2 regions of the Pseudomonas sp. RSB 5.4 genome follow, and region 2 is predicted to be linked to the other one. Evidence: riboswitches for the same ligand, from Rfam matches in the RefSeq annotation. Region 2 holds a riboswitch; the other holds the start of a gene.

Region 1 (4,262 bases), 1.6 Mb from region 2:
AGGACGAAGGTCGCGTAACCGGCCAGGCCCCAGAGCAGGCCCTGCGAGGTTTTGGTCGGTGCGCGCAGGGTGTATAGACCCGCGAGCATCAGGGCGAAACCGACCGCCACCACCAGATTGCCGCCGGTGGTCGAGACCACGCGCTGCCAGCCGTTTTCCGGCTCCCAGGCTTCGGCGTCGTGAGTGTGTGCGGCTGTGCCGGCGGCGTGTTCGTGAACGGCCACCGGTTCGGACTTCTCGAAGGTTTCGGCCTGCAGAATCAGTGGCGAGACCCAGAAACTTTGCAGCAGAGTCAGCAGCAGGGCGGCCAGCAGACCGGTGAAACCTGCGGTTTGCGCAATACGCTTGATCATGTCGGCAGGTCTCAGTGGCACGGGAACGCGGCGCTGTGGCGGGTATCGTGAGCGGCGTTGTGCACCGCTTCGATGTGCGAGAAGCCGGCGAAGTACACGAGGCTTGCACCCAGGATCGACGCGAAAATGGCGGCGGTCAGGCGTTGGCTCAACGTGGAGGTGCTGGAGATTTTGTCGGTGTTGCTGCCGGTGCTGCTGATGATTGACATGGCGCTTCCCTCTGGAGTGTCAGCGGGTTGATAGAGCGCATGAAAACCCCTGCGAGTCGGGCACGCAGAGGTTCGAACAGCGCCCGCCCACCGCGGGTTTGTTATGTTCAGCGACGCAAAATGCGCACTGTGTGTTGCGGGCCGGTCTCCGGGCTCACGAGGGGTTGGCGTCAGGCCGACCTGCAAGCATCACCTTCCCATGCCGTACGGCACAGTGGATTTGACGCTTCGCTCGCTTACCGTTGCGGGGGCAGCACCGGACTGACATGGCTTTGAGTAAAGCACATGATTCACCGGTTTCCCGTTTCACCCTGTGAAGGGCACCCGTAACAAGTTGTGTAGGAGAGCATGGGTTGGGGATTTGAGTCAATTGAGTGGGGTGGGTATATCCGTTGCTGCGGTAACGGCCTCTTAGGGTTCCGCCCTTACGGCGGGTCACTTTTGGCAAACGCCCCAAAAGTAACCAAAAGGTCTATGCCCTGACGTTCGGCCCTCGCCTAGGCTCGGGTTCCTTCGCTCCGGGATTCATCCGGGGGGCAGCGCCTACGGTTTGCTTCGCTGCACCTCCTCTCGCTGTGTTTGGCTGCGCCAAACGGTCGCTACGCTCCCACCCCCGGATAAATCCCTCCACTCAGCCTGCCGACGGGCCCTCAGATCAAAATCAAAAGCGGTACTCGAGCTAACGCTCATTGTGTTGAGTGGGGCGGCTTCGCCGCAGGGCTGCACGCAATCTAGACTGTAGGAGCCAGCCCGCTGGCGATGGCGGCCTGTCAGCCGACCAATCTCTTGCTGATGCACCTGGCCCAACTGTGGGAGCGGGCTTGCTCGCGAAGGCGGCCTGTCAGCCGACCAATTTCTAACTGAATGCATCCAGTGCCATGCAGGAACTGCCGAAGGCTGTGATCTTTTGATCTGCTTTGGCTTTGGTTTTTGATGTGGCTTTTGATGTGGCTTTTGATCTTCAGCCCCTTCGGCAGGCCGAGCGAAGGTGTCCATCAGGGGGGTAGGCGCGCAGCGCCATGCGGCGAAGCCGCATCCATCGAGAGGAGGTGCAGCGAAGCAAACCGGAGGCGATGCCCCCTGATGGGCACCGTAGCGAGGGAACACTGAGCCTCAGCGAAGTGCCGTACGCCGGGGCAAAGCCTTTTGGGTTACCTTTTCGGCGTTTGGAAAAGGTGACTCGCTGTAAGAGCGAAACCGCCAGCGGCGACACCCGCAGAAACGGATATGCCCCCAATCCAAACATTGACCCATCCTCAAGCCATGCGTAGCCTTGCGCTTTCGAGGTTCTTCGGCCCACGCCGAAGCTAAGAAGGGAACGCGGTCAAAGCCGCGGCTGCCCCCGCAACTGTGAACGGTGAAATTCGTTGCCACGCCACTGCCAGCTCAATCCACAGAGCCAGCGGGAAGGCGCAGCGAATGCCGGGCCCAAGGCCTGAACACCGTCAGCCAGGAGACCTGCCTCGTCACAGATTTCTCACTACAACCGGGCGGGGTGATCCGGTGGCGAATTCTTCCGCGCGCGCGTTCGCAGCGGATCTCGTCCCGTATGCCCGCCACCTTGCCAAAGGGCATCCGATGAAAACACTGGCCAAACTCCCCGTCACCATCGTCACCGGTTTTCTCGGCTCGGGCAAAACCACCTTGCTGCGACACATGCTCGACAACGCTCAGGGCCGTCGCATCGCCGTGATCGTCAACGAGTTCGGCGAACTGGGCATCGACGGTGAAATCCTCAAGCAATGCACCATCGGCTGCACCGAAGAAGAAGCCACCGGCCGCGTCTATGAACTGGCCAACGGCTGCCTGTGCTGCACGGTTCAGGAAGAATTCTTCCCGGTGATGCGCGAACTGGTCGCCCGTCGCGGCGATCTCGACCACATCCTGATCGAAACCTCTGGCCTGGCCCTGCCAAAACCGCTGGTTCAAGCGTTCCAGTGGCCGGAAATCCGCAGCGCCTGCACCGTTGACGCGGTGATCACCGTGGTCGACAGCCCGGCCGTGGCCGCTGGCACGTTTGCCGCGTTCCCGGATCAGGTCGATGCCCAGCGCAAACTCGATCCGAACCTCGATCACGAATCGCCACTTCATGAGTTGTTCGCCGACCAACTGGCCAGCGCCGACCTGGTGATCCTGAACAAGGCCGACCAGACCAGCGCGGAAGATCTGGCTCGCGTACGCCTGGAAGTCGCCGAAGAACTGCCGCCCGCAGTAAAAATCATCGAAGCCAGCAACGGTCGCCTGCCGCTGGACGTGCTGATCGGCCTCGGCGCCGGCTCTGAAGAACACATCGACAGCCGCCACAGTCATCACGACCACCACCACGACGGTGATGACGATCACGATGACCACGATCACGACGCCTTCGATTCGATCTCGATCGAACTGCCGCAAGCCGACGAAAGCCTGCTGCTCGACGCGCTGACGCAATTGGTGGTCAAGCACGGCATCCTGCGCGTGAAGGGCTTCGCGGCGATTCCGAACAAGCCGATGCGCCTGTTGATTCAGGGCGTGGGCACGCGTTTCGACAAGCACTTCGACCGTCAGTGGGGCGCTGACGAGGCGCGCGTCACCCGTCTGGTGCTGATCGGTCAGGAACTCGACGCTGCGCAACTCGAAGCGCAACTGCGCGCCGCGCTCAGCGTTTAAGCCATGCACCTGCTCAGGACCCAGCCCGGCGGTTTCGTGTCGGATGACAACATTGCCGACCTTGGACAAACCCCCGCCGAGCTGGTGATCCTGTGCAGCGGCGATTCCAGCCTGGCGCTGCTCGCCGAAGCGGCGCAGCAACTGCCCGAGGATTACCCGAGCCTGCGCCTGGCCAATCCGATGCAGGTGCAGAATCACGCCTCGGTCGATCTGTATGTCGATGAGGTGTTGCGTCACGCCAAGGTCATTCTGATTTCGCTGCACGGCGGCATCGCCTATTGGCGTTACGGCGTCGAGCGTCTGGTGGAATTGTCCGAGCGCGGCGTGCAGGTGATTCTGGTGCCCGGTGATGACCGTCCCGACCCGGAACTCAGCGACCTGAGCACCGTGCCCGCCGAAGATCGCGACCGCCTCTGGCAGTTCCTGCGTCAGGGCGGCATGGGCAATGCGCTGGATTTCTTTCGTTGTCTGGCCAACCGCTGGCTGGCGCGGGATTACGCCTGGGGCGAGCCGCAAGCGCTGCCGCGTACGGCGATTTACCACCCACAGAAAAACACCGCCGCACTGAGCGACTGGCAAGCCGATTGGCAGCCGGGTCGCCCGGTGACGGCGGTGTTGTTTTATCGCTCGCATTTGCAAGCGGCCAACACCGCGTTCATCGATGTGTTCTGCCAGCGCTTGCAGGCGGCGGGGCTTAATCCGTTGCCGATTGCCGTCGCCAGCCTGAAAGAACCCGGCTGCCTGAGTGTGGTCGAGGACTGGCTGGATGAGGTCGAGGCGGCGGTGATTCTCAACACCACCGGCTTCGCGCAATCCAGTCCGGAAGCCCCGCACCTGCGGCCGTTCCGGCGCAATATTCCGGTGATTCAGGCGATCTGCGCCCAAGACAACGAACCGGGCTGGCGCGACAGCGAGCAGGGCCTCGGGCCACGGGATCTGGCGATGCACATCGCCTTGCCGGAACTTGATGGGCGCATCATCAGCCGTCCGATCAGCTTCAAGGATCTGGCCTGGCGCAGTGAGCGCAGTCAGTCCGACGTGGTCTGCTACC
Region 2 (4,262 bases):
TCAGCGACGTACAGGTCATTGCCGACCAGGGTCATGCCAAACGGCGAATTGAGGTTTTGTAGAAACACCGTGCGCGTTTCGGCCACGCCATCGTGGTCGGCGTCGCGCAGCAGGGTGATGCGGTTCGGGCTCGGCACGCCAGCACCGGCCTTGCCCATGACTTTCTTCATCACCCAGCCACGAATGCCGGTGCTGTCATCGGGTTTCGGTGGGGCGTTGGTTTCCGCCACCAGCACGTCGCCGTTGGGCAGGACATAGAGCCAGCGCGGATGGTCGAGGCCTTCGGCAAACGCTGCCACTTGCGTGCCGGCTGCAGCGGTCGGTTTGCCGCCGGCGGGCCAGCCGATCGCCGGGGCGATGTTCACCGTCGGGATCAGGGTTTTGTTCGGTTCAGGCAGTTTCGGTGACGGGCCGGTGCCGTCGGAAACTTGCAGGCTGGAGGATTCACCACAGGCGGCGAGCCCTCCGGCGAGGGCGATGACGAGAGCGAGTTGGGTTTTGCGCATTACTGATCTTCCCTATGAATGCATGCCTAATCATAGAGGAGCGCGCGCACCCGATGGTTCAACCGCTCAACCGCGGGCCTCTTTGAACAGCACGGCGATGCCCGGGTGATAGTTGCCCGCTTCGCTGCGCAATTTGCGGTAGGCATAGGGGAAATACCAGGCTACTGCGCAGCAGTGTTCCTTTTGCAGGTCGTCAACCATGTCCTGCAACTCTTCGGGGCTGGCGCTGTGCTGGGCCTTCTGCGGGGCGACGAACAGGCAGCCGAGCTTGAGGTCGCTGGCAAAACTGATGCGTTTGGCGTCGCTGGTGATCTCCAGCAGAGCCTGGGTCAGGTTGAGGTTGTTGACTCGCGGCCAGCGCTGGGTCGCCTGAAGGTAGGCGCGGTCTTCGGCCCCGGCGATGAACAGGTCGGCGCGGGCGTTGCGTTCGCCGTCCTCGTTCTGTTTGCGGGTGGCGGTATCGCAAAGGGTTACCAGCTCGGCCATCCATGCCGCCGCGGAGAGCAGTCCGAGATTGGCTTTCTCGTCATGCCAGTAAGGGGTGTCGTTGTCGCCGCGTACAGCGTTGTAGCGGTCGATACAGTCAAACCAGCGTTCAAGCATCGGGCGCAGGAATTCCAGGCGCGGGTTGCTGATGATCATGCCTTGCATCGTCATCATCCTTATTGTTGTGATGTGCTTTTTCAACCAAAAGCATGGCTCTTTGATATCACTTGTCTCAGTGTGGCACAAGATTGGCGTCAGATAATTGATCGGCGGCAGTTATTCGCCCGAGGGCCCCCTCTTTAATTGACGCTCCACCCCCAACCCTCTAACCTTCGCGGCTTGTTTCAGGTGCTCTGTGACCTGTGTCGACAGAGTGAAACAGGGAAGCCGGTGAGGGTTGTCTTCAGGCGAAGAACGATCACGATCCCGGCGCTGCCCCCGCAACGGTAAATGAGTGAAAACTGTGCATTGAGCCACTGTGTCGACGACGCGGGAAGGCGCGCAGTCAGGCGATTCGCCGCTCATGAGCCCGGAGACCGGCCTGATCCATCCAGCGGCATCACGGTGGGCGATGCCAGGCTTTTTGCCGTCTATTCTTGTGCCTGCCCGCCGTTATCCAGCCTCAACGGAGAGCTCCCCCATGACCGATTCCCCCGAGCGCGACGAACGCCATCTGGCGCGTATGCAGCGCAAAAAAGCCGTGATCGACGAACGCATCGCCAATTCGCCTGACGAATGCGGCCTGGTGCTGGTGTTGACCGGCAATGGCAAAGGTAAAAGCAGCTCGGCGTTCGGCATGCTCGCCCGCGCCATGGGCCACGGCATGCAGTGCGGCGTGGTGCAGTTCATCAAAGGTCGCAACAGCACGGGCGAAGAACTGTTCTTCCGCCGCTTCCCCGAGCAAGTGCGCTTTCACGTGATGGGCGAGGGCTTCACTTGGGAAACCCAGGACCGCCAACGTGACATCGCCGCCGCCGAAGCCGCGTGGGCCGTATCCCGCGAGTTGCTGCGCGATCCGTCGATTGGCCTGGTGGTGCTGGACGAGCTGAATATCGCGCTCAAGCACGGCTACCTCGATCTGGATCAGGTGCTCAGTGACTTGCAGGCGCGTCCGCCGATGCAACACGTGATCGTCACCGGTCGCGCGGCCAAGCCGGAAATGATCGAGATGGGCGATACCGTCACCGAAATGGGCATGCTCAAACACGCCTTCCAGGCCGGCATCAAAGCGCAGAAAGGCGTCGAACTTTGAATCAACCACGTCACTGCCCGGCGGTACTCATCGCCGCGCCGGCCTCCGGTCAGGGCAAGACCACCGTCACTGCCGCGCTCGCTCGCTTGCATCGCAACCAGGGGCGCAAGGTGCGCGTGTTCAAGTGCGGCCCGGACTTTCTCGACCCGATGATTCTCGAGCGCGCCAGCGGTGCGCCGGTGTATCAACTGGACATGTGGATGGTCGGCGAGCAAGAAAGCCGCCGCCTGTTGTGGGAAGCCGCCGCCGAAGCCGATCTGATCCTGATCGAAGGCGTGATGGGCCTGTTCGACGGCACGCCGTCCAGCGCCGATCTGGCGCGGCATTTCGGCGTGCCGGTACTCGGCGTGATCGACGGTACCGCCATGGCCCAGACCTTTGGCGCGTTGGCGCTGGGGCTGGCGCGTTATCAGCCGGATCTGCCGTTCGCTGGCGTGCTGGCCAACCGTGTCGGCACTTTGCGTCATGCGCAATTGCTCGAAGGCAGCCTCACCGAAGGTTTGCGCTGGTACGGCGCATTGTCCCGGGAAACCGGGATCGAGTTGCCGAGCCGCCATCTCGGTCTGGTGCAGGCCAGTGAACTGAATGATCTGGATCTGCGTCTCGACGCCGCCGCCGAAGCCTTGGCCAGCAGTTGCGAGGTAGCGCTGCCACCGGCCGTGGCATTCGCCGCGCCCGAAGTGATCCCTGCTGAACCGCTGCTCGACGGCGTGCGCATTGCTGTCGCTCGCGATGAGGCTTTTGCCTTCACCTATGGCGCCAGTCTCGATCTGCTGCGGGCGATGGGCGCCGAGTTGAGCTTCTTCTCGCCGATCCGCGATACCCAACTGCCCGAGGCCGACAGTCTGTATCTGCCCGGTGGTTACCCGGAATTGCACCATGTCGCGCTGGCGCAAAACACCTCGATGCTCGACGCGATCCGTGCGCACCACGCCGCCGGCAAGCCGTTGCTCGCCGAATGCGGCGGCATGCTCTATCTGCTCGACGCGTTGACCGACGTTGACGGCACCCGTGCCGAACTGGTCGGGCTGCTGCGCGGTGAGGCGGTGATGCAAAAACGTCTGGCGGCACTGGCACTGCAAGCGGTGGATTTGCCGGAAGGTTCGTTGCGCGGTCACACCTATCACCATTCCCTGACCAGTACCGAGCTGACGCCGATTGCCCGAGGCCTGAGTCCGAATGGCGGGCGCGGGGCGGAGGCGGTTTATCGGGAGGGGCGGATGACTGCGTCGTACGTGCATTTCTACTTTCCGTCGAATCCGACTGCGATTGCCGCATTATTTGCGCCAGACCTCAAGGTCGCCTTCGCGAGCAAGCTCGCTCCCACAGGGGATCGCGTTTCTTGAGCAAGCACCCCGTCCAATGTGGGAGCGAGCTTGCTCGCGAAGAGGCCATGACCGACAACGCATATTCCGAGGCCGAGCGCACAGCGATCTATAAAGCCATCGCCGAACGCCGCGACATGCGCCACTTCACTGGCGGCACGGTCGAGCCAGAGCTGTTGCGCCGCCTGCTCGAAGCCGCGCATCAGGCGCCCAGCGTCGGCCTGATGCAGCCGTGGCGCTTCATCCGCATCAGCGATCGCGCCTTGCGCGGGCAGATTCAGCATCTCGTCGAAGAAGAACGCATCCGCACCGCCGAAGCCCTCGGCGAGCGCAGCGATGAGTTCATGAAACTCAAGGTCGAAGGCATCAACGACTGCGCCGAAGTGCTGGTCGCAGCGTTGATGGATGATCGCGAAAAACACATTTTCGGTCGTCGTACGCTGCCGGAAATGGACATGGCTTCGCTGTCCTGCGCGATCCAGAATTTGTGGCTGGCGTCCCGCGCCGAAGGACTGGGCATGGGCTGGGTTTCACTGTTCGAACCGCAGGCACTGGCCGATCTGCTGCAGTTGCCGGCCGGGGCCAAGCCGCTGGCAGTGTTGTGCCTGGGCCCGGTCAAGGAATTCTATCCGGCGCCGATGCTGGTACTCGAAGGGTGGGCGCAGGCGCGCCCGCTCAATGAGTTGCTGTACG

What was found. Region 2 has a riboswitch for cobalamin ahead of cobO (cob(I)yrinic acid a,c-diamide adenosyltransferase). Riboswitches for the same ligand answer to the same signal wherever they lie in the genome.
Region 1: it holds a riboswitch for cobalamin, as region 2 does, so the genes downstream of both, cobW (cobalamin biosynthesis protein CobW) here and cobO (cob(I)yrinic acid a,c-diamide adenosyltransferase) in region 2, are expected to answer to the same signal.

What each region holds. Positions count from the first base shown of each region.
Region 1 covers NZ_CP146986.1:1,850,290-1,854,551, reverse strand. The annotation lists gene V9L13_RS08225 (CbtA family protein) at 1-353, opposite strand, end outside; gene V9L13_RS08220 (CbtB domain-containing protein) at 365-562, opposite strand; cobalamin riboswitch at 684-905, opposite strand; cobalamin riboswitch at 1,830-2,043, shown strand; gene cobW (cobalamin biosynthesis protein CobW) at 2,141-3,211, shown strand; gene cobN (cobaltochelatase subunit CobN) at 3,215-4,262, shown strand, end outside.
Region 2 covers NZ_CP146986.1:218,216-222,477, forward strand. The annotation lists gene V9L13_RS00965 (sorbosone dehydrogenase family protein) at 1-506, opposite strand, end outside; gene V9L13_RS00970 (hypothetical protein) at 573-1,157, opposite strand; cobalamin riboswitch at 1,322-1,552, shown strand; gene cobO (cob(I)yrinic acid a,c-diamide adenosyltransferase) at 1,633-2,244, shown strand; gene V9L13_RS00980 (cobyrinate a,c-diamide synthase) at 2,241-3,590, shown strand; gene bluB (5,6-dimethylbenzimidazole synthase) at 3,638-4,262, shown strand, end outside.